3 regions of the Paenibacillus sp. WC2504 genome follow, and region 3 is predicted to be linked to each of the others. Evidence: riboswitches for the same ligand, from Rfam matches in the RefSeq annotation. Region 3 holds a riboswitch; each other region holds the start of a gene.

Region 1 (8,185 bases), 6.7 Mb from region 3:
CCCCATGGTCGTTTTTCGGGCAGAAAACGGCAAAATAGCGGACTGTAGTTCCTGTAGCGGGTGGAAAGCAGAAACAACAAGCCCTACTGCTCGCGCGCCCGGATCGCAATCACGTGGCGATCAATCCCCTGCAGATCCGGCACGAACCGGATCTCCTCCCAATTCGCGGCGGCGCGCAGCATCGCCGCCACAGCATCCGCCTGCCCGATGCCGACCTCGAACCCGACCACGGTCGGGATTCGCGGCAGCAGCGGCAGCTGAGCAACCATCCGGCGGTACAGGTCGAGTCCCTCGACACCGCCGAACAAAGCCGTGTGCGGCTCGAACAGCCGCACCTCCGGCATCAGCGCCGGGAGCTCGCCATCAGGGATATACGGTGGGTTAGACACCAGTATATCCGGAGCGATCCGGCGCTCAATATAAGGCTCGAGGAGGTCGCCCTCGAGCCACTCCACCCGCGCAGCCACGCCGTGGCGCTGCGCGTTCGAGCGGGCCATCTCCAGCGCTGCCGCGGAGATGTCGCTGGCAGCCACGCGCCAGTCGGCCCGCGCGTGAGCCACCGTCACCGGGATAATGCCGCTCCCGGTGCCAACATCCGCAAGCAGCGGAGCGCCTTGCGGGAACAGACGCGAGCCCTCGCGGAGCAAAGCCTCCACGAGCAGCTCCGTCTCCGGCCGCGGAATCAGCACGGCCGGGCTAACGGCAAACGTAAGGCCGTAGAAATCCTGCTCGCCGATTACATACTGTACCGGCTCACCTGCGGCCTTCCTCTCTACTAGCTGGCGCCAAGCGCCCTCCAGCTCGGCAGGAAACTGTTCCTGGAAACGGAACAGCAGCTCAGTCCGGCTGCAGCCCAGAAGATGCTGCAGCAAAAGCTCCACACAGGAAGCCGCCTCCGCTACGCCCAGCTTCCCTAAAAAAGAAGAAGCCTCTACATAGGCTTCTCTAATCGTCATCGAGGCAGTCGGCATCACATTGCCTGCTCCCCATTATCCAAAGCATCCGACTGCGCGGCAATGGTTAGCGCCGACACGATTTCTCCCATGTCACCGTTAAGCACTGTATCTAGTCGGTGAAGCGTCAAACCAATCCGGTGATCCGTAATCCGGCTTTGAGGGAAGTTATACGTGCGAATTCGCTCCGAACGGTCACCTGTACCGACTTTGCTTTTACGCTCGCCTGAATATTTCGCTTCCTCTTCCTCACGTATCTTATCGGAAATCCGTGCACGCAATACGCGAAGCGCTTGCTCCTTATTGGAGTTTTGCGATTTGCCGTCCTGACATGTTGCCACAATGCCCGTAGGCACGTGCGTCACGCGAACCGCTGATTTCGTCGTATTAACGGACTGACCGCCCGCTCCGCTCGAACAGAATGTATCTACGCGAATATCGGCGTCATTAATAACGATCTCAACTTCTTCCGCTTCAGGCATGACAACAACTGTCGAAGTGGAAGTATGAATACGTCCGCCTGATTCTGTTACTGGAATACGCTGTACACGGTGCGCCCCGCTCTCAAACTTCAGCTTACTAAAAGCGCCTTTTCCTGTGATCATGAAAATAATCTCTTTGAATCCGCCCAAATCGTTCACGGAAGCATCGAGAATTTCCGTTCTCCATCCTTGCGCGTCTGCATAGCGGGTATACATACGGTAAAGATCGCCCGCGAACAGCGCTGCCTCATCGCCGCCTGCCGCTCCACGGATTTCAACGATGACGTTTTTGTCATCATTCGGATCTTTTGGCATCATAAGGATTCTGAGTTGTTCTTCCAGATTAGCCGATTGCTCGCTAAGCTCTTCGATCTCCATTTTCACCATTTCACGCATTTCATCATCCAGCTTCTCGTTCTGCATCGCTTTCGCGTCTGCCAGCTGCTCGCTTACGCTCTTATATTCATTATAAGCATCGTAGGCTTCCTGAAGATCAGATTGTTCCTTCGAATACTCTCTAAGCTTCTTGGTGTCACTCGTCACATCCGGGTCACACAGTAGCTCACTTAATTTATCATAGCGGTCCACAATGGACTGAAGTCGATCCAACATAACGGATCACTCCTTTCTTTATTTTTTATTCATTAAACATTAAATCGGAAATGCATAACGTCGCCGTCATTCACCACGTACTCTTTACCTTCCAGGCGTACTTGCCCTTTTTCTTTCGCACCATTCATGGAGCCAGCTGTTACCAAATCCGTATAAGATACAACCTCGGCACGAATAAATCCACGCTCGAAATCGGTATGAATCACACCAGCCGCTTGAGGAGCTTTCGTTCCTTTGCGGATCGTCCAAGCTCTTACTTCCTGCACCCCAGCTGTAAAATACGTATACAAGCCAAGTTTGCGATAAGCTGCTTTAATCAATCTATTCAAGCCGGACTCTTGAAGTCCCAACTCTTCGAGGAACATTGCTTTTTCTTCATCTTCGAGCTCAGCAATCTCGGATTCCACCTTCGCGCTGATCGAAACAACTTCGTTGTTTTCTTTCGCCGCGTATTCTTGAACGATTTTGACGAATGGATTCTCATCCGCAGTTGATACTTCGTCTTCACTCACGTTGGCCGCATAAAGAACCGGCTTCATTGTCAACAAGTGAAGGTCGCGAACGAGCAGCTTCTCATCATCGCTCAAATCAATGCTACGCGCTGGCAGATCGTTATAAAGAGCTTCCTTGATGCGTTCCAAACACTCAACCTCAGCAACAACTTTCTTGTCGCCGCCTTTCAGGTTTTTGCGGGAGCGCTCGATCTTTTTCTCAACGGACTCAATGTCAGCCAAAATCAATTCGAGATTAATCGTCTCGATATCGCCAATTGGATCTACTTTACCGGAGACGTGCGTAATATTATCATCCTCAAAACAACGGACAACATGCACAATGGCATCCACTTCACGAATGTGTGCCAAAAATTTATTTCCAAGCCCTTCGCCTTTGCTCGCGCCCTTCACTAAACCCGCAATATCAACGAATTCGAAGGCTGTCGGAACAATGCTCTTAGGGACAATCATCTCTACCAGCTTGTGCAATCTCTCGTCCGGTACTTCAACTACCCCAACATTCGGATCTATCGTACAGAACGGATAGTTTGCAGATTCTGCCCCCGCCTGTGTAATTGCATTAAACAATGTCGATTTTCCTACGTTCGGTAGACCGACGATACCTGCTTTCAAAGCCATCGTAGTTACAACTCCTTAATTTTCGAAAATCATCCTTCTTATTATATAGTACTTGGAACGCAAAAAAAAGCCTGTAGGCTACTGATTAGCCGCAGACTTTTTTTCCAGTGCTTTTTTTGTTTCATTTTCCTGCTTCTGAATGTAGTACGTTTCAATCTGATTTTTTAAAATAAATCCGCGCAGCGCGTTCGTTTTCTCTTCTGGGATGCTAACAAAACTAGCACCGTAATAGTAGCCGTCATTCGTTTTTTCTTGCCGAACAATTTCCATTGTACATGGCACCAAAAAGCCCAAAATTAACTCCACTTCCAATTGGGAATTCTTTTGAATGACTTTTTCTAGCATAGCATTTTCACTGATCGTAAATCCTAAACCATTAACAGATAGATTTTTGATAGAGAATCGGATCGGTGTTTCAAAATGATGTTTGAGTTTCTTGTTTCTGTCTTGGAGCGCGAAAAGCAGCCCTTCATTCTTCACATCAACGCGAGGGAACTCCCGCTTTTCCGTGAACTTCCTGCGATTTTCAGGAGGATTCAGAACAATCAACGATCCCTGGTCCTTGGCCACAACCACGGTATCCATAACAAACAGCCCGGATTTCGTATACACCGTCATTTTACACTTATCTCCCAGCGCAAAAACATGATATTCCGGAAGCTCCACTTCAATGATGTCACCTAGTGCATAGGTCAACACGCCAGTGGCTACGAAATCTTCCTTGCTCAGCATCGCCTTGCTGTCAATCATTACATCAGCGTCGTACCCTTCCTTGCTGCCATAAAACTTAGCAGATTTTTGTTTGCTAACCACTTTGTCGATCAACCCTCCCCGCGTTCCAATAAAAAAATAGACTGCCCCTGCGCCGGGAACAGCCTATTACCTCAACCTAAAAAAGCATCGATTTTCGGTAACCAGGCTGTCGTAGTTCCATAGGAACCGTAGACCCTCGGCTTTGCGTCCTTACCTTTCGGCAAGTTTGCCATTATCGAACCTTGCAAATGAATTGTCATGCTTTGTCGTACAATATCGTGTTATATGGTCTAAAAGACCTAAGTTATCTTTCATTATACGGATGGATTTCCCTATTATCAACTAATTCTCTTGCATACATCTGGTATTTGTTGTATGAATGTTAAAAGAAATAAATATCCACAACTTTTTGAGTTATACACATTGTTATCCACAGGTTGTTAACAACGAATATTTGTTCGATCCTTTGTTCACATGTGGATAAGATTATTTTTAGTGAGGTGTCCCCCTGTGGATGAATATAGTGAACATATCCCATGGATGAAAGCGGCCATAGAGGAAGCACGTAAAGCCGAAGCCATTCGTGAGGTGCCGATTGGTGCCGTTGTTGTACATCAAGGGGAAATTATCGGCCGCGGCTACAATCTTCGTGAAACGACGCTGGATCCGCTTGCTCACGCTGAAATGATCGCTATTAAGCAAGCCAGTGAGCATTTGCAAGCGTGGCGCTTGCTCGACTGCAAGCTCTACGTCACGCTGGAGCCTTGCCCGATGTGTGCAGGAGCGATTGTTCAGGCACGCGTTCCACAGGTGATCTACGGCACAACCGATCCCAAGGCCGGCTGCGCGGGAACGTTGATGAACTTGCTGCAGGAGGACCGGTTCAACCACCGGGTCGATGTGGTCAGCGGCGTGCTGCAAGAGGAGTGCGCGACGATGCTGACGCAGTTTTTCCGCAAGCTGCGCGGGAAGGAATAGCCGTTCGCGTTCGACGTTAGGCATTGGCGCGCTGGGTGCGAGCGTTAGCTTCCTTCGTAAGTGGACGCCTCGCATTGATATGCGAAAGGGTACTATGATCCCCTATTCGCCGGATATTAAGCACTTCAGCGAGGAGAGGGAACTGTGATCCGCTATTTTAGCACTTCTAGCCGAAATCTTGGCTAATTAGGCTAAATAGAGTCCTGTAGTTCCGTCTGAACCCTGGAAGTCTTCGTTTTGGCTCAAATAGTGCCCTGTAGTTCCCCAACGCACGATGCATTTAGCTAAATTCAACTAGTAGTTAAATCTTGCCACTCAAAGGTTGCGCCATATAAGGCTTCGTGCTATCATAATCTTTGCCATGCGCCCGTAGCTCAGCAGGATAGAGCAACAGTTTCCTAAACTGTAGGCCGGATGTTCGAATCATCTCGGGCGCGTATACAACAAAACGCCAGTTAACGGTATAAGCCGTTGGCTGGCGTTTTTTTCAATCCTCCGGACAGTTGTTTTCCTTTAAAGCTTTTTTCATATTTTCTTTTAATTTATCTGCATAGCCAGTAATATCACCAGAATGATTGCCAAGATTTGCGTTGTACTGATTTACTTCATTGTTTATCTGCTCTGTGTAAAGGGCGATAATCCTCTGACAGGCTGGACCTGCAACTGGCGATTTTGACACAGGCAGCGGTGTAGGCGTTGGTTGAGGTTTATTGGGAACAGATACATCCGTTGTATTATCTACACGCTGAGAGTTCCAAGTCTTCATAAAATGGTATTCTGATAGGTTGTCCTTACTGCTCTTACTAAACTCCTCAGCATTTGATCGTTTGACTGTAACAAAGTTTGTAACCAAGTTATTATAAATAATGCTTACTATCATTGAATCTACGGGTGAATTAACCAAAAAACCGGAGAGTGCAATGATATGATCGTTATCTGCACTAGTATCATTTGATATTTCTAAATCTACTTTTAAATATAAGCCATACTCATTATAGATAAGCTGGACATTTTTCCCCTGAAATTCTTTAGCTTTCTCATTTAATGACGGAATAGTAGCTGCAAAATCTTTCATTGCGTTATCTTCCTTTACTTGAGGAAATGCAAAATCAACTGTGTACTTCTCAGCATCCCACGTCACCGATGCCCCGGTTTGTTTCAATAGGTACAACGGCACAACAGTTCTGCCATCTTGTATAGTAGCAGGCACATCCTCAGCTTGAAGCTCCTTCCCCCCGAATAAAACCTTCACGATTGGAGCCCCCTTGTAGTCACCATGAAGGCCCGCTGCATGAACGACACCAGCCAAACAGAAAAACGCTAACACAGACACAATCAGTTTCTTTTTTTTCATAAAAACTTTCTCCCCCACCCAAATTAGCTTGTTAATTGCCACCTGTAACATTTCTGATATTTCTAGAAAATTCCTGCAAAAATTCAATTTATTCTACCTATCCACATGTTAATAGACCTCCTGCCCGCTGAGAAAAAAATCAGCGTTATCAACATCAGCACAAGTAAGAGGTTTTTCGAACGTTATTAACAGCGAAAAAGAGGGAGGGTTATCCCCAAATTTGCCAGGAAGGGGCATCGAGCAGTAGTACTCAGGTAAGAGCATGCTCTACGGTGTACTTAGTGCAACAAAATGACGGAGGTCCGGCCTCAATTCGCAGTTTCGTTGTATTTTGTGCAACGTTTTGGAGAGGGAGGAGCGGTATATTCACCATTCAGGTCAAAATGAGTTTACTTCATGCAATGAAGATGACGATTCCGAGGTAAAACCGCCTTCAGTACTGTATCAAGTACAACGTAGGGCGGGGCGGTATCTCAGCACAAAAAAGAGACCCGCCGCTTCAAAAGCGGCAGGCCTCCCTTATTTCATCCGGTCCCGATACTGTCCCGGCGTCATATTCTCATATTTCCGAAAAAGACGGATAAAATACGATGGCTGATACCCAATTTGCTCCGCAATCTCGTTCACCTTTAAATCAGACTCGACGAGCAGTTTCTTCGCTTTATCCATACGCAGGGTGATCAAATAGTCGATGAAATTCACGCCATTGATTTGCTTGAATGCTTTACTTAGCGCATAGGTCGTTGTATTAAAAGCGTCCGCACATTCCTCTAGGGAGATGTCGCTGTTCATAAAACGCTCCTGAATCCGATCCGTAACACGCTCCACCAGGCGCTTCATATGGATGTCCTGGTATTCATTCAGCCCTTCAATATAAGGCGAGATCACTTTCGTTTGGAAAAAGCGGACCATCTGCTCAGGCTCCCGAAGCTGGTTCAACTGTTCGTACAAGTTGTAACCCTCGAAGAAATGATGGGGATTGAACCCAGACTCCAGCATAGTATGCAGCATACTGCCCAGAACCTGCATAGCTCCTTCCTGGAGGATCTTCTCTTTGCTCGACTGGCGTACAAGCTCATGAACGAAGCTCTCGATCAAGCTCAATGATTGCTCGCTTTGCCCCATACGAAGGGCTTGCATCAGCTCTTTTTCCAAGGCAAACGGATAATGCACATCGTCATTGGTGCTCGGCAGCATCTCTTCCAAGTCAAGCACTTGATGGTCCACTTTCAAATCCCGATAGCGGATGGAGCTGCGCAAAAATACTAAAAGCTGTGGCAGGTCCTGCACGTTAGCAGTTAAACGGCCCATGCAGACCGTGGTTTGCATTTTAAGAAGGGAGCTGATGGTTTGTCCCAAATCATTCGCTAACAAATACAGCTCATCCTTGGCCTGCTGTTTCGTCCGATCCATGGGGTAGGAGAGCAGAATACCTACGGTCATATCCTGGAAGTTCATAATCTCCGCATTTTGAGTTTGCGTATTTACGATCTCTTGCGCGATATTCGCTGCCGCAAAGGTCGCCAGTTGTTCCTCATTTTCCAGGAATCGGCCATCTTCTTTGGCAAATCCGCTAATCTTCACCAACAGCAGAACGAACCACTGGGACTCCGTCTGCCAGTCGAAACTCTCCATACGCCCTCTTAGCTCCGTCTCGCTTAGGGAGTAAAAGTGTCCTTGCACCAACTGCAGGAGGAACGCCGACCTTAGTGCGGGATAGGCCTTATCCAGCTTGGATTCCAGCACCCTGCTCTCCTGACTTAAATGCCGCCACTCCTGTTCAATAAAGGCAAGGTCATCCCCTTGGCTCTCCTGTGTGGGCTTATAATCCTTAATCACATTCACGAGCCGCACAATCGGCTGATAAATTCGCTTGGAAGCCACCCACGAGAGCAGCACAGCCAAGAGAAGCCCTATTCC
Region 2 (8,185 bases), 490 kb from region 3:
AATGAAAAACGAGACAAGCCAACTGTAGATAATTTATCGATAGAACGACCAATTACAGAAAGAAGTAATGTAAAAATATACGATATTATTTCAGACTCGAGCAGCAATGTATATATGATAGATTATGACGTCAAAAGCCAATCCTACCCTTACGGGATTTTATCCTATAATCAAAATAATGACGATGGAAAAAATATACAGCACACAACCTTTATAGATAGTAAATTTGACGTGCAGTATAAAGATTCAAAAGGTGCTGTGCAACGTGTATCATATCAAAATATCACACCTAAAAAACTGTATTACGATAGTTTAACTGACAAATTGTATTTGATGGCACATGCTGCGAGACCCTTTGTCGAAGAAGCTGTGATTATTTATGAGATACTCCCAGAAGTTAAAATGGTAACTTTTAATTTAGAAAGTTCCATGAATGAAGAAAACAATTTTATCTCGTTTTTAGATCAAGATCACTTTTACTACAGCAATGTATTTTTGGGGAAAGTATTCGACTTTCAGGTACCGAACGAGAGTAAAGTAATTGGACTCCTACCTGATAAGAAGGCAAGTTACGTTTCTTTAAACACAGACGGGAAAATGTATCTCCTTGATAAAACGAATAAAAAAATCAGCAAGGTTAACTTGGACGGCACTATTACTGAGGTAGCGAGTGTTAATTTGGATCAAATAACAGGAGCCTCATCGAGGAATGGATATTTCTACATTTCAGATACTACTAAGGTTTATCAAGTTGATGTTGCTGGTAAAATGGATGAGTACACTAATGTTGCTCTTTTGACCTATAACAAGGGTTTATATGATCCGAAAACACAAACCTATGAGCAGCCCGCCGAAAATGATAAAATCATTGATGGTAAATCCATTACCGATCAAGTTAATGGTCCTGGCGCTTTAAGCTTCAAGGGCAGTTTCCTTTTTACTATCGATCATCGTGGTAACATCGTGATTTATGACAGCCTAAACGGAATTATACGACGCATCAACGTTTACTAGTTTTATACCACCAATAGCCAACAAAAAAAATCCCCCAACCGCTAATCCGACCCTGTTCAGTCGAGCGTTTGAGGGATTTATTTTTTCATCGATAGCCATATGATTATGGCCCAAAGCGGAATAGACAGCAGAATACTCCATAGGCATCCTATTGCAAATCCTAATTTTGTTTTTTGCTCATTTTTTGATAAATCATCGTTCGGCATGTTCCACCAACTCTAACGGGAGTCCATCTGGGTCTGCAAAAAACGTATACCGATCACCTGTTATGGGATCAATTCGTACCGGTTCAACCGCAATTCCCTTGCTCTCTAGTTCCTTGACGCTTTCGTCCATATTTCCAACTACAAATGCCAAGTGTCGAAGTCCTCGCGCTTCCGGTCTATCCACTCTTAAGGGTGGATTAGGGAACGAAAACAACTCAATCTGCTGCTCTGTTTCTCCTATGCGCAAATCCAGCTTGTAGGAATCACGTTCTGCCCGGTACAACTCATTTACGATCGTCATTCCTAGTAAATCAACATAGAAATGCTTCGACTTTTCGTAATTCGAGCTAATAATGGCCACATGATGAATGCGATCGATTTTCACTAACATGCCTCCCGACTCCATAAATAAACCGCATTCCGGGAATTACCCATCCTGCGGCTCGATTCTTATTTTATCCGTCTGCTCTCATCGTTTCAACAATTTTCTTCAAAATATTCTCTGCTTGCGCATATTCTACCTGACACGTACCTGCTGCGTGGTGACCGCCTCCACCATTTTGGAGCATCAAAGTCCCGATGTTCGTTTGAGAGGTGCGGTTCACAATGCTGTGTCCACAAGCAAATACACAATTTTGTTTGTTACGTCCGTCCACGATCCAAATGGATACATTCTGCTCTGGATAAAGCGCGTAAACCATGAAACGGTTACCAGGATAGATGGTTTCCACATCACGAAGATCCGTAATGATCACATTTCCTTCTGTATATGTATGCTTTGCAAGCATTTCACGGTATAGAGCATCCAATTCATAATACCGTTCAACCCGCTCCTTAACGTCCGGAAGCTCCATAATTTGATCGACCGTCATCACTGCACAGTGATCCACAAGCTCTTCCATTAGTTGATAATTGCTAATTCGATAGTCCCGGTAGCGTCCTAAACCCGTACGGGCATCCATGATGAACGATAATAAATCCCAACCCGTTGGATTCAAAATATCTTCTTTACTGAATTGTGCAGCATCCGCTTTATCTACGCCTTGCATAATATCATCAATATCACCAAAGGTTTCTTGCCCACCATAATAATCATATACGACGCGTGCTGCGCTTGGTGCAATACGGGTTTCCCCTTTGAAAGCTACTTTCTCACCCATCCGCTCAAGTTCACTGGAATGATGGTCAAACCATAATCCGCAACCTGCAACATAAGGCACATTCGCCAAAATATCGTTCTCGGTAACCTCGATCAGACCATCCTGCATATCTTTGGGATGAACGAATTTCATTTCATCGACCATGTTTAGCTTTTTGAAAAGCATTGCGCATACTAAACCGTCAAAATCCGAACGCGTAATTAATCGCATAGCGCAAATCCCCCTACGAAGTTAGTACTTAAGAACTATGTATGAATATGTGTATCATTATATCAGTACCTGTCGATTTGTGACAATCATTTTGTCATTAGAGCTTTTGGGATAAAAAAAAACAGTTCGCCTATATGGGCTGAACCGTTCTTAATTTGGAAGTTAAAATTTGGTAGAGTCTAGTCATAAATGCTTCAATTTGCGGCATCGGAGGCATTTTCACAGAAAGCTTAACTTCACCTTTCCAATAGAAAATCAAAATGCTGTTGCTTCTCCCCTGAAACATTTCAACATCCCAGCAAGATTCATTAAGCGCGTACTCTTCTAAATTAATCAATAGCTTTGGTCCATCCGAGGATGGCACCAAACGGGCAACATGATTGCCGCAAAGTGATGTTACTTTTTGCTCTTCATGTAAATCAGACTGCATGCTGCTTGGTCCTCCTTTTATCCATAGTTTATGAAAGTTATGACAGAGAAAAACCCCACCATAGTGTACCGATCGGAGGGGATCTAAGTTGAATACCCAATCGTTCGGCAGCTGGCTGGCAACGAGTCCGATTCATGAACAAGGTAGCCCCTGTAGCTTTGCGTCACTGACTTTCGTCAGTTTTGCCATTGTCGAGATGTGTTGTGAAGTCTTTTACAAGAAATAACTACACTCTCAAGAATAAGGGAAGTTCTTTTGAAATCGTATAGTTCGCAAGAACTAATTTTGCATTATTTATCAAAAAACTTCTTTTTTCGACCTATTTTTGGGCAGTGCTTGTAGATTATTGGCACCTTTCCAATAAAAGAGAGATCCCGCAAGGGTTACAAAGGCGATGACCAGATAAAGTGCAGTGCCCCCATACGCTACGAGCAGAAAGCCGCCAACCCAAGGTCCCATAAAATGACCTACGTTGGTTAACGTTTGTGCACCAAAATAAGTACCGCGCATATGTTCCGGTGCCAGCTTATCAATCAGCATGTTGGCCGCGGGGTAATTCAATATTTCTCCTAGTGTAAAAATCGCCATGGAAATAATCATGGGTACTAACGAATGCGAGAATGCAAAACCGATATCGCCTAACGCAAACATCAAATTTCCTAAAATAATCGCTACAAGTGGCGAGTACTTATCAGAAATCCGTGTAAGCGGTATTTGCATCGCAATTACCACAATGGCATTGACACTCATGAGGACAGCAAACAGTTTAACACCTTCAGTGAAGTTCTGCTCCAAATATTGCGATAGTGTCACCATGACTTGCGAGTAGCCAATAGCCCCTATAATTCCGCCAAGAATAAAATAGCGAAACGTGACATCACGTTGAATAACCCGCAATGCAGAGACAAACGTAACAGGTTGTTTCTTCTCCCCTTCTATTTGCTTAATACCAAAAACGATAAGGAGAACGTAGAGGGTAACCGCATAGATAAAATATACGATTCCAGTGAGTAGAAACGGCAGTGCTCCGTCCATTGTTGCAAAAAAAGCACCCAATAAAGGTCCTATAGCAACACCAACATTGATGGCCATGTATCTCATTGAAAACACACTGAGTCGCTTGGCCGGCTCGGTCAAATCCGCCATCAAGGCTTGCGAGACCGGTTCGTAGAAGGAGCGGCACAAGCCGTTCAGCATGTTCAGCATCATGAACAAAACCGGTAGTTTCACGATACTAAAACCTACAAACACAACCGCCCATCCAAAAAGTGCAGCGAGCATGATAATGCGTCGGCCGAATCGGTCCGATAAATTACCGCCGATAAAACCTCCGACTGTTCCTGCCAAGGCTCCCATTCCAATTACGACCCCAATCATTACTGCGCTCATCGACGTATGTTTAGCTAAGTAAATCGCCAGAAAAGGCAGACTCATGGAAGACGCCGCTCTGGCCATGACCGTTCCCAAAATTAACGTATGTACAATCGGATGATACGAACCAAGAAAACCACGTAATCGATTCATCTGTCAGAACTCCTCTCGCTGATAATTTACCAAAGGTTAAGAAATGAGATCAAGAACTCATTATACACGAAAAACGGTAGTTCGTGTCCTTAATTATATGTTTTTGTCGAATAAAAAAAGGACTCCCCAAAGCCGCATGGGAAGCCCGTTTTAATCATGTTTTGTGGCCTAGAATTAAGCACTTCTATATCGAAAGTGCCCTTAGAACGTTCACGCATCACTGATCACTGGCAGGAATCGAAAGCCATGGGCGTTCTCGCTGCCATTTCACTTCAACCTCCGTCTCAAAGAAAGAGGACAAACCTTCACTTGTCAATACATGGCGCGACAGCCCTTTTGCGAATACCTCACCACGACGAATCAATAAGGTTTGATTAAAAACAGGTAGAATTTCTTCAATATGGTGAGTTACGAATATTAAGGTGGGAGCATCCGGTTCCTTGGCTAGTTCTTGGATGCTGGACAGCAATGCTTCCCGAGAAAGGAAGTCTAATCCGTTCGTTGCTTCATCCAGAATCAGCAGCTTAGGGGAGGCCATCAACGCGCGTGCAATTAATAGTTTTTGCTTTTCACCCTGAGAGCACGATTGATAAGTCCGGTCGTATAAATGCATACAATTCAGCCGCTGCATATGTTCTTTGGCCTGCTCGAAATCTTCCGCACTCGGTTTCTCATACAGCCCGATTGAAGCATGTTTACCGCTTATTACGACATGCTGCGTTTTATCGGAGGCATACAACTTCTCCTGGAGGGAGGAACTTACCCAGCCAATCATTTTACGCAAATCTCTTAAATCTACCGTTCCAAACGGATGGCCAAGTACAGCCATTTGCCCTTGGCTCGGCCAGATATAACCATTGATCATATTCAATATGGTCGTTTTGCCTGAACCGTTCAAGCCCAGTACGGCCCAGTGATCATTTTTGGACACCTGCCAATCCACTTGGTTCAGAATCGTTTTATTCTCTCTATACCAGGAGACGTTATTCATTTCAATAATTGATGGCATTCGGTTTCACCCCGTGATTAATTAAGCTTTCACTACATTTTGCGGTAGTTCAATTTGTGTCATATTCAATTTTTTATCCGAAGGCAGGAACGCAGCCAATAACCCGATTAGCGGCAAGAACGCGCAGAGTTTAATAACAAACGAGATGCTGGTTGCATCCGCAAGTGTACCCAGCACGGCTGAACCAATTCCGCCAAGTCCGAAAGCCAAACCAAAGAATAAGCCGGATACCGTCCCGACTTTGCCGGGCAGTAGTTCCTGCGCATAAACGACAATGACGGAGAAGCCGGATAGCAAAATGAATCCAATGCATGCACACAACACGCCCGCCCAAAATAAATTGGCATATGGTAAAAGCAGTGAAAACGGAGCCGTTCCCAGAATGGAAAACCAGATCATGTTCCGTCTTCCGAAACGATCCGCCAGCGGACCGCCCATGAACGTACCGACTGCTCCAGCAGCAAGCAAAGTGAATATGAATAGCTGCGCTTTTTCAACGGAAAGTTGATTGTGTTCAATTAAGTAAAAAGCGTAAAAACCCGTCATGCTTGCCACATAAACAAACTTGGAAAACAAGAGCATGATCAAAATCGAAATGGCATAGGTAACTGTCTTACGCGGAAGTGGCTGTTTGCTGACAGAAGCTTTACTTGAAGCTGCTGAGCGGCTGCTGCCCGCTTTACGATACCATTTGGCCACGAAAAACTGAACGACAATCGCTGCAGCAGCGACAAACGAAAACCAAATAATGCCGAACTGACCGAATGGAACGAAAATCAGTGCTGTAAAAATGGGAGCAAGTGCCTGCCCGATATTACCGCCTGTTTGGAAAATGGACTGCGCCAAGCCTCTTCGAGGTCCGGCAGCCAAGTAGGCAACGCGCGATGCTTCGGGATGAAGCACGGAAGAACCGAGACCTACAAGTACAACAGCTCCAAGCACCTGAACAAATGAAGAGGCTACAGCAAGCAAAATCACACCTAATAACGAGAAAAATACGCCTGCGGGCAACAAAAACGGCTTTGGCTTTTTATCTGTATAAAGACCAATCAAAGGCTGAAATAAGGAGGCTGTTACGTTTAGCGTAAAAGCAATCCATCCGATTTGAGTAAAACTCAACTGCAGCGAATTATGAAGAATCGGGAAAACGGCAGGTATAACGGATTGAATGGCGTCGTTCAATAAATGGACTAAGGAAATCGAGAACAAAATCGCATAAACCGTATGATTGCGTACTGAACTTGAATCTGACACTGTTACTACCCCTTTCATCATATCATCTGATGTTTAAAGACATAGGAGAGTCAAGCTACTCCTGGTTTACAAACTGTTTAAGCTGTGTGACCGTTTCATCCAGATTTTTCATGGTCCAATACTCCGCTTCCGCGACGTCCTTGTCTTTGATAGCTTTGTACATATTCTCGTGAAACAGATGATGCGGATCTTGCAATGTCACGATCAATTTTTGCGATGCCTCGAAAAGCGCCGATGTGAAAGATCGATACAGGTCGATGACAACACTATTTTTGCTGGCAACAGCGATCGCTAGATGAAATTTCACATCTTCACGCAAATACGTGTCTGTGTCGCCTTTCTCCAATGCTTCATAACGTTGATCCAACGCACTCCGCATTTGCTCGAGGTCGTTCTCGTCGCGGCGCTCAGCAGCCAATCTGGAGATTTCTAACTCAAGCATCCTTCTGACCTCGTAAACTTCCAGAATCTGGGCTCTACGGAGCCTGTGATCAAGCGGTTCCTGCATGGCCGACTGCGCCTTCAGAAAAGTACCGAAGCCCTGTTTCTTCTCAAGCAGGCCAGCGTGCACAAGGACACGGACCGCTTCGCGGATCGTTGAACGTCCCACGGCGAACTGCTGCATCAATTCCGGTTCCGTAGGAATCTTATCCCCAGGTTTTATTTCTCCTTCTGAAATCTTCTTTTGCAGTTGATTCACTACATCGTCTACCAACTTTGGACGGTTCAGCGGTTGGAAAGACATTTTAGAATTCATCTGATCATCTCCTGTTTGAACATGAGTATAGCATAGGGCATCTGAATTTTTCCAGACTAAATTTTAGCATGCCCTTGCATACGAAAAACACTTCCCAGAATTTTTCGAGGAAAGTGTTTTAAACCTTTAACTCGAACCGCAGCTGGAACTTGAACAGGAGGAGCTTGAGGAGTCAGATGAACAAGATGAGCTGGACGAGCAGGAACTGCCTCCCCCTTGATCTCCAGAGTTATCGCAGCTTCCCACAGAACTTCCGCAGCCCGAAGAAGAGCAGCTGCTATGCTTATCGCGCGGATCTTCAGAGGAATTCTCCGGGAAATTCGTATTCATATCATGGGCATAGCTTTGTGGACTTTGGATGGAGAAGAACATCATAGCGCCTGCCAGATAGAGCATGGAGTTCGGGTTAGCTGTGGAATAATCCCAGCCCGTATCCTCGAGACGGCGGCTTTCTGCAGCCTTATTAGCTTCCAGAATGGCTTGCTCAACCAATAGGCGAATCGTTTGTGCAACCTCGGGATATCGGCCTGCCTGCTCCAGATTGAACAAGCTTCGGGTAATCGCATCCACATTGCCTTCACGAAGCAGTTCTGTACGGTCAGGATCCAAGGCATTGCGGAA
Region 3 (8,185 bases):
CAACTGAAGTTCAGATGAGAAAATCGTCTGTGATAAAAGAAAGTGCAAAACTCATTAAGCAGTAAAGGAGCTGTTCAATATTGAAAGGGATTATTTTAGCAGGTGGAAGCGGAACAAGATTATATCCACTAACTAAAACGATATCGAAGCAGTTGCTTCCTATATATGATAAGCCTATGATTTATTACCCATTATCTGTTTTGATGTTAGCTGGAATCAAAGACATTCTCATCATATCTACTCCAGAGGACACGCCTAGATTCAAACAATTATTGGGGGATGGTAAGGATATCGGTATTTCTCTTTCCTACTCAGTTCAACTTTCTCCGGATGGGATTGCACAAGCTTTTATTATTGCCGAAGAATTTATTGGTGATGATTCTGTAGCATTAATCTTAGGAGATAATCTGTTCTATGGCCATGGCCTCACAGAAATGCTTCAAAAGGTGGCTGAGCGGAGCAGTGGAGCGACAGTGTTCGGTTATTATGTGAATGATCCAGAGCGATTCGGTGTCGTTGATTTTGATGAAAGAGGAAAGGCTATATCAATTGAGGAGAAGCCAAATATACCTCGCTCGAATTATGCAGTCACTGGACTTTACTTCTATGATAATAAGGTTGTTGAGATTGCCAAAAGAATCAGACCTTCCGATCGTGGTGAACTTGAAATTACCGATATTAATAAAGAGTATTTACATCTAGAACTGTTAAATGTTGAGATTCTTGGCAGAGGGTATTCCTGGCTGGACTCTGGCACACATGAATCCCTACTAAAAGCTTCACAGTTTATTGAGACCATAGAGAAGAGACAAAGTCTAAAAATAGCTTGTCTTGAGGAGATTGCTTTTAACAGAGGATATATATCACGGGAGCAGCTTTTAAATTTGGCGGAACCTATGATGAAAAATGAATATGGTAAGTATTTACTGAAAATAGCCAACCAGGCGCTGAAAAGGAAGCCTGTGTATGTCTGATGTGAAAATAAAGTGAAAATTGATACTATGTTAGAACTGCAAGAAATGAGGATGTACCTATTGTGAGAAATTTAAAACCTTGGATTCGATGGACTATATGGATAGTTAGTTCGGTATCTATCATATTGTTTGTGGCAATAGGATATATATATTACAAAATTCATTCTATCCAAGTGGAAGATGTGTTGAAGCGGCACGCAACTGTTAGTAAAGATGTCGTTGAAGAAAAGCGAGAGGGGGGAGAAGATAGTAGCAAAACAAATTCCACAACTCTTCCTTCTTTCATTTCATCCCCTGTTGACAAAGCGAATGAATTTGCTACCAAACCAATTCAATCTCAAGATGCTTTGGATGCAGCGGCTATCTTACTAAAGTCAGGTCTTAGTTTGAAAGAAGTATACTACTTGACTGGTCAGGCCAGTGATAAGCTTTCCAATAATGAGAAACAAAAAATTCGCGACTTACTTCTTTCTAAACTTTCAACGGAAGAAATAGAGTCACTGCGAGCAATTACTATGCCCTACGGTAAGGAGTTAAAAATCCTTGACCCTAGTTATCCAATTGAGTTAATTGGCGTGTATGACACAGAAGAACGCAAGAAAATTCTCGCTGAGTTAAAAAATAAGGAAAAGTCACTGGATAGCCAGCAAGTTCAAGAGCAGAACAATAAACAAGAGAATGTTGAACATGCAGATGAAGAACAGCTGCCAAGTCAAGTCCAGCCGTCTTCTACACCATCTGACCAAAAATCTGACCCATCACTTATCGCGGTCTACACTGCCAAGCTAGATTCATTAAAAACCAGCTGCCAAGGCAATATCAACAATCTTGTCTCCGGTATAGTGAGTGCAAAGAAAGGAAAGAAAGATCTTGGGCTTAAAGAGCTGCAAAGCATGTTTATGCAAAAGTTTGTGGATGCGGAGTCGAAGTGTGATACTAACTTTAATGGGATACTTTCGGATGCAGCGAAAGCAGGAGTAAGCTCTGGAGAGATTGATGACTGGAAGCAATCCTATTATTCTATGAAGCAAGCGGCGCAAGGCAGTGCAATTGGTCAAATTGAAAAAGCTTTATCAAGTAAATAGGTTAGAGAGTTTATACGGAACCTGTGGGTGATACATCATGATAAAGAAATCAAACATTCTTAAGTTTCTATTGTATGTGCTCCCAATTTTAATATTGCTTGGCTTGATTTATGGACTCTCTTCTCAGACTCATCAAATGCAGGATCTTAAACCGTGGATTAAAAAGAAAATATCTGAAAAAACGATAAACGAACATTTTTTGGGTACTAGTATTAATTATGGTGCTGAGACAATAAGTCTAAAAACGAGTAGTGCAAGCAGTTTCGTGGAATTTTTAGTACGTAAATTTGCTCATCTATTCATATATGGAGTACTCGGAGGGCTAATTGCCCGCTTACTCCATGTATTTTTGCGATGCGGTTTTGGCAGGAACTTTCTCATTTCTGTGTTATTATGCACGGTATACGCAGTATCGGATGAATTCCACCAAAGTTTTATTAAGGATCGAAGCTCTAAACCGGCAGATGTCGTTTTAGACGCAGTGGGTGCTATATTTGGTATCCTGCTGTATTTGTCTGTGTCACATATATGTCAAACGGTACGAAAGGCGAAAAATAGCGAAATATAGTTCGTTATACCTAAGTGTTGATCCGAATAATGGTTCGGATGGCAGATGTCGCATCTGTATCGTTTGCTAAAATAATCCTATAAACGACAATCACATAAATCGTAAGACAATGGCAAAATTGATGAAAGTCAGTGACGCAAAGCTAGAGGGACTAAGCTGAGAAAATAATCAGTATGTCAGCCAGCTGCCGAATACGGCCTCCGTCTGATTCTTATGTGGAACAAACTATTAGGAGGTAGAGAAGAGTATGATTTGGCTAATCATATTGACTATTTTTTGGATTGTGGGGTGTATTTTTTATTTTAGTATATGTACTGTTGCAAAACGAGCAGACGAGATGGCTGAGACTATGTTTACGAATGAGATTTCTCAAAACGCAGTATCCACTTTCTTGAATGACGATGCCCAGCGCTTTGAAAAAGGAAATGAAGTTATTGGACAGGTTTGTTTAACATAAAAAGAAAGATTAGAGCACCTTTTTGGGTGCTTTTTTTATTTAAGGCACTAAGATACTAGCACTTACAAGTACTTTATTATGAAATAGATAACTACACTCCAAAATGGGATCATAATAAGCAATCCCCATAAACAACCTTTAAACATAAAAATACGATTATTTTTGTTTTCATCCATGTCATTAATCAAAATGCAGCACCTCTTTGTTTAGGATTAATACAGCTGTTTAGACATTACAAATTTAAAGAGAGTTATAGTACTTGGACTTTGTAAATAGTTAATTTCTTATTCTCAACATTGTTGTTATTTCCCTGTTAAATTAACAAGTGTTTTTTTAAAAAAGTGTATTTATAACATGGAGTCTTTTAATTTGATAGGCAGGGAGGGGAAAACGGTTTAGCAGTTATGTTTTTAAATGGGTAATATGGTCTATTGTTACTATTGTTGCTGATTGCTGAATATTGCCGCCTATTCCAAGTCTTCAAATGCTGAAATAAAAGTTGGGTAAGTCACTACAACCAAATAACTATACGAGGTGTCTATTATATGAAAGTGAAAAAACATTACACAACAGCAGCAGGATTATCATTAGCTCTATTATTGGGAATAAGTACTGGAGCATCTGCCTCACAGACCCCCGTAGACGTGGATGTCTATCAAATCCCTATGCATTTCAAGTTCGACGGTAAGGAGTACGCGCCGCCGGAAGGTCAAATGGGTTTTATCTATGAAGGTAGTACTTATGTCCCGATCAGGTTCATTTCTTATTCTTTGGATAAAGCAGTGAAATGGGATGCAGATACATACACAGTAACGATTTCCGAACCTAAAGAAGCAGACAAAGTTAACATTAAAGAGTACAAGCTCAACACACAGGTTTATTCAAAAAGCAATGAGAAGATAGATAAATCCAAGTTAGTCTCTAGCAAGTTAAATGTGTACAAAGAGAAGGTTGCCTTTATTTTCGATGGTGTCGCGAAGAGCCCTTCTGATGATTTACCTGGTTACATCGTCGACGGTAGTCTATATGTGCCTATGCGTTTTTTCTCTGAGTCTGTTGGCAAAACGATTAGTTGGGATCCAGAAACTTACACGGTTTCAGCTGTGACTACTCCTGATGTTAAAGATCCTGAGATTAAGGTTCCTGAAACTCCTAAACCGGATCCTCAAGCTCCAGCAGCTGGAGGTGGAGGCGCGATTGGTGGTGGTGGGACTGGCGGCAGCGGAGGTGGAAATATAACAAAACCATCTTTGGATGCACTCAAATCCGAGACGGAAGCTCAGCTCAGACAGCTTCAAGCAAAAAGTAAAGAAGAACTGACATCTTTATATAATCAATATAAAAACACGCAAGATAAGAATTTAATTGCAGAGGCATTGAATAAAATTGCTGAAACCGATGCAACGTTTAATCGGCTCATGAATGATTTAGACACGAAGCTAACGGACAATGGGTATGATACAAGCATCATCAATACTTACAAAGAACAGTATAATCAAATCAAAGAAGACGCTAAAAATGAAATTATCAGCAATTAATCCTCTAAACCGGGCTCATCCATATGGATGTGTCCGGTTTTATTTTCGCCCAATTTCAGTAAACTAATCACCAACTAGGCATTTACACATACAGTGTATTAGGCATTTCAACTACACAAGAATGTGAGTGATCCTTTAATGACGAATCAGGAAGAACTTGAATTTCGTCCGCCAGTTGGTGGCGGTTTACATGGCGGAGGCATCGGACATGGTGGAATCGGTGGCCCAGGACATGTCGGCGGTATTGGAGGTATCGGCGGCATCGGGCACGGCATTGGCCATGGACCGGGCTTCGGACCTGGATTCGGCCATGGCTTTCATGGCGGTTTCTTCCCTGGCGGTGGCTTTAATGCACTTCCGTGGCTAGTAGCTCCACTTGTATACAGTGCGGCTGATTCTTACTACCCATATCCATATCCGTACCCATATCCGTATCCTTATCCCTACCCGCCTAATCCCTACTATCCATATCCCCCAGGCTATCCTGGGATCTAACACGAACATTACAACCGAGGAAGTTCTCTCAGGAGAGTCCTCGGTTTTTCCCTTGTTTGTTGGACTGTTCCATTAAAAGATATTAATCGTGTCACATATAATAACAATATTCTGAGGTTGAATTCAGAAGTCATCCCAAGATTTAGATGATTTTAATGGTCATATGTTATATTACATAACACGAAAATCAAAATTTCTTGACAGGTTATAAATCTCCTGATAATATCGTATTATTAACACCGAGGAATTAATTACTAACGTATTCTTTGATATAACTACTTATTTTACATAATTACATGTATCTTCGTCATTTTTTTTATTTAATTAATAACACCAGTGGAGTAATTAAAAGGTGGTAAAGAAATGGATATTAGCAAGCATGATCAGGAGTTTATTAAGAAGAAAAATAAGAATATGGTGCTCGACCTCATTAAGAGCAGCCGCCCTATATCCAGAGCGAAGATTGCTAAGCTCACCTCGATGAGCGCCACTTCTGTAGGTCGTATCGTCAACGATCTTTGTCAAATCGGCCTGGTCAAGGAGACGGAGCAATACTCTTCAGGTGTAGGAAGAAAAGCGACGATGCTGGATATTGATGCCGGTTCCGTGCTCACAATCGGTGTCGAAATGGATAAAGGAGTAATCAAAATAGGGATCGTCGACTTTGACGGTCACATGATTGCTGAGAATACAATAACGAGGCTTTATCACTTGGATGAAGCGGTAAAGGTGGCGCGTGAGCTTTCCGAGCACATTCAAGAGCTTATTGAACGCAATGAGATTGTTATTTCTAAAATCATCGGAATCGGAATTGGCGTTCCGGGAATCATCGATACGGATAAGGGGACGATTATTTTCTCATCGCAATTAGGATGGGAGAATGTCCATTTCGCTGCTTTGGTAGAGTCAAATCTTAATATTCCGACGGTTATCGATAATGACCTGAAAGTCAAGGCGCTGGGTGAAACATACTACGGTTTCGTTAAAGGATCCAAAAGAGCGGTATTGCTTGGTTTTGGCAGCGGAGTCGGTTCTGCGCTCGTCATTGATGGTACGGTTTACCGGGGAGAATCGAATATCGCGGGTGAGATCGGTCATTCAACCGTTGACCCGAATGGCATGCTATGCGAGTGCGGGAAACGTGGTTGTCTGCAAACGTATATTGCTGACTTCACCATCATTCAGGAAGCCAATAAAGTTAAGTCTGTAACCAGCATTAAGGAGATTTTTGACAGTGCTCATAATAACGAGACATGGGCTGTGCAAATTATTGACCGTGCCTGCACGTATATTGCAATTACCGTCAGCAATGTTGTGTGCATGTATAACCCGGACACGATCATTCTCGGTGGGCATTTGATTGAGCAGCATGCAGAAATGCTTGAAACTGTGAAACAAAAAATAAATCAATTTATATGGGGACCATTTAATGGAACCTATAAGCTGGTTAGTTCCAAATTGCATAGTAATGCCGTGATGATCGGAGCGGCAACCCTTGCGCTGCAGCAGCGTTTGGATCATGAAATGTAACTTAGGAGGAAGTCATATGGATCAAGTATTGCTGGAAGAGTATCGCGGAGACACGCTCGAATGCGTGCATCGGGGGCACATTTGCGGAGTTTCTTATACAGGGGATGTGAAGTATGTTGTCGGTGATACGAATGCTGTCACGTTCTTAAGATCTGCTGGCAAGCCATTTCAAGCAATTCCCGTGCTGCGCCATGGCGCTGATGTCCACTTCGGATTAACCGGTAAGGAAACGGCCATCATGATGGGCTCTCATCGCGCCGAGCCTTTTCATGTAGATGCGCTAGAGTCCATGTTGAGAAAAATTGGTGTGACGGAAGACGGGCTTGTCTGCCACCCGACTTACCCGCTTAGCGTCTACGCGACAGAGGATTTGCTTCGCCATCAAGCGCCTAAGCGTTCAATTTATCATAATTGCTCCGGCAAACATCTGGGGATTCTAGCACTGTGTAAAATGATGGGATATCCCTTGGAGACCTATTACGAGCCTCAGCACCCGGCGCAGCTAGAGATATTGGAAACGCTCTCGTATCTATCCGAATGTGCGATTGACGAGATCCAGCTTGGCACTGATGGCTGCGGGTTCCCCGTGTTTGCCATTCCTTTGAAAAATTTAGCAACTGCTTTTCTGAAGTTGGCCTGCCCGGAACTTATAGAGGATGCAGCTATTCGTACGGCTGTCGAGAAGATGGTGGGGCTCATGAATGAGCACTATGAGATGGTAGCTGGTTCTGATCGCATTTGTTCGGCTCTACTCATGGATCCGAATATTGTAGCGAAAGGTGGGGCCAAAGGCGTCTATTGCTTCGGGCTAAAAAAAGAAAAGCTGGCCTTCGCCTTGAAAGTGCTGGACGGTTCCGAGGACGAATGGCCGTTAATCGTCGCGTCGATTTTGGAGCAAATCCATTACGACAATCTCAACACGATTCAGAGCATGTATGAGCTCGCACCCATAGAAATCAAGAATGATAACAAGAAAATTATTGGTCGCAACACAGCTGTCTTTACGCTTCAAATTCACTCATAAGTGATATGAGCATTGTCGGATAAGCACGATTTACGCTCCGGCAAGTTACATATATAAATTTCGAGGAACAATCGGGAGGGGTTATTTTGAAAAAAAGAATGTCAACAATGGTGATGAGCATGGTTCTTGTACTGACGGTCGGACTTGTCGGCTGCTCCAGCGAACCTGCAGGAAATTCAAGTAATGCAGCTCAAAGTTCAGGCAAAAAAGAAAAAATTACGTATTTAGATCCGCTTCCAAGCCCAGAGCGAACAGCACTCATGCAAGATTTCATCAAACAATTCCAAACCAAAAACCCGAACATTGAAGTCGAATACACGTCCGTTCCTTGGGATGATGCGAATAAGAAATGGATGGCTCTAGGTGCTGCCAAACAGCTTCCGGATGTCATCAGCATCGACGATACATCTCTCGTGGCCATGTCTGCTGCCGGTTATATCGAAAATCTACAGCCTTATTACGATAAATGGGATCAAGTAGGCAACCTAACTGAGGCGTTCAAGCAGGCAAGAAA

Evidence for each region. A riboswitch is a leader RNA that binds a small molecule or an ion and turns the genes downstream of it on or off. The one in region 3 is predicted to bind cyclic di-GMP.
Region 1: linked by a shared signal. The riboswitch ahead of ACUN27_RS00410 (PilZ domain-containing protein) and the one ahead of ACUN27_RS30595 (hypothetical protein) in region 3 are both predicted to bind cyclic di-GMP.
Region 2: linked by a shared signal. The riboswitch ahead of ACUN27_RS28290 (hypothetical protein) and the one ahead of ACUN27_RS30595 (hypothetical protein) in region 3 are both predicted to bind cyclic di-GMP.

What each region holds. Positions count from the first base shown of each region.
Region 1 covers NZ_JBQZFH010000001.1:86,251-94,435, forward strand. Annotated here, with positions in the region: gene prmC (peptide chain release factor N(5)-glutamine methyltransferase) at 84-956, opposite strand; gene prfA (peptide chain release factor 1) at 971-2,047, opposite strand; gene ychF (redox-regulated ATPase YchF) at 2,080-3,180, opposite strand; gene ACUN27_RS00410 (PilZ domain-containing protein) at 3,259-3,993, opposite strand; cyclic di-GMP riboswitch class I at 4,087-4,174, opposite strand; gene tadA (tRNA adenosine(34) deaminase TadA) at 4,408-4,911, shown strand; tRNA gene ACUN27_RS00420 (tRNA-Arg) at 5,275-5,348, shown strand; gene ACUN27_RS00425 (stalk domain-containing protein) at 5,399-6,265, opposite strand; gene ACUN27_RS00430 (AraC family transcriptional regulator) at 6,785-8,185, opposite strand, start outside.
Region 2 covers NZ_JBQZFH010000001.1:6,272,250-6,280,434, forward strand. Annotated here, with positions in the region: gene ACUN27_RS28275 (stalk domain-containing protein) at 1-1,014, shown strand, start outside; gene gloA2 (SMU1112c/YaeR family gloxylase I-like metalloprotein) at 1,207-1,605, opposite strand; gene ACUN27_RS28285 (exopolyphosphatase) at 1,676-2,590, opposite strand; gene ACUN27_RS28290 (hypothetical protein) at 2,721-3,020, opposite strand; cyclic di-GMP riboswitch class I at 3,124-3,217, opposite strand; gene ACUN27_RS28295 (MDR family MFS transporter) at 3,318-4,544, opposite strand; gene ACUN27_RS28300 (ABC transporter ATP-binding protein) at 4,762-5,553, opposite strand; gene ACUN27_RS28305 (MFS transporter) at 5,575-6,825, opposite strand; gene ACUN27_RS28310 (FadR/GntR family transcriptional regulator) at 6,863-7,564, opposite strand; gene ACUN27_RS28315 (hypothetical protein) at 7,691-8,185, opposite strand, start outside.
Region 3 covers NZ_JBQZFH010000001.1:6,761,512-6,769,696, reverse strand. Annotated here, with positions in the region: gene cps2T (beta 1-4 rhamnosyltransferase Cps2T) at 1-65, shown strand, start outside; gene rfbA (glucose-1-phosphate thymidylyltransferase RfbA) at 81-974, shown strand; gene ACUN27_RS30605 (hypothetical protein) at 1,037-2,059, shown strand; gene ACUN27_RS30600 (VanZ family protein) at 2,097-2,627, shown strand; cyclic di-GMP riboswitch class I at 2,729-2,819, shown strand; gene ACUN27_RS30595 (hypothetical protein) at 2,875-3,084, shown strand; gene ACUN27_RS30590 (copper amine oxidase N-terminal domain-containing protein) at 3,630-4,622, shown strand; gene ACUN27_RS30585 (hypothetical protein) at 4,746-5,117, shown strand; gene ACUN27_RS30580 (ROK family protein) at 5,481-6,647, shown strand; gene ACUN27_RS30575 (asparaginase) at 6,664-7,671, shown strand; gene ACUN27_RS30570 (ABC transporter substrate-binding protein) at 7,758-8,185, shown strand, end outside.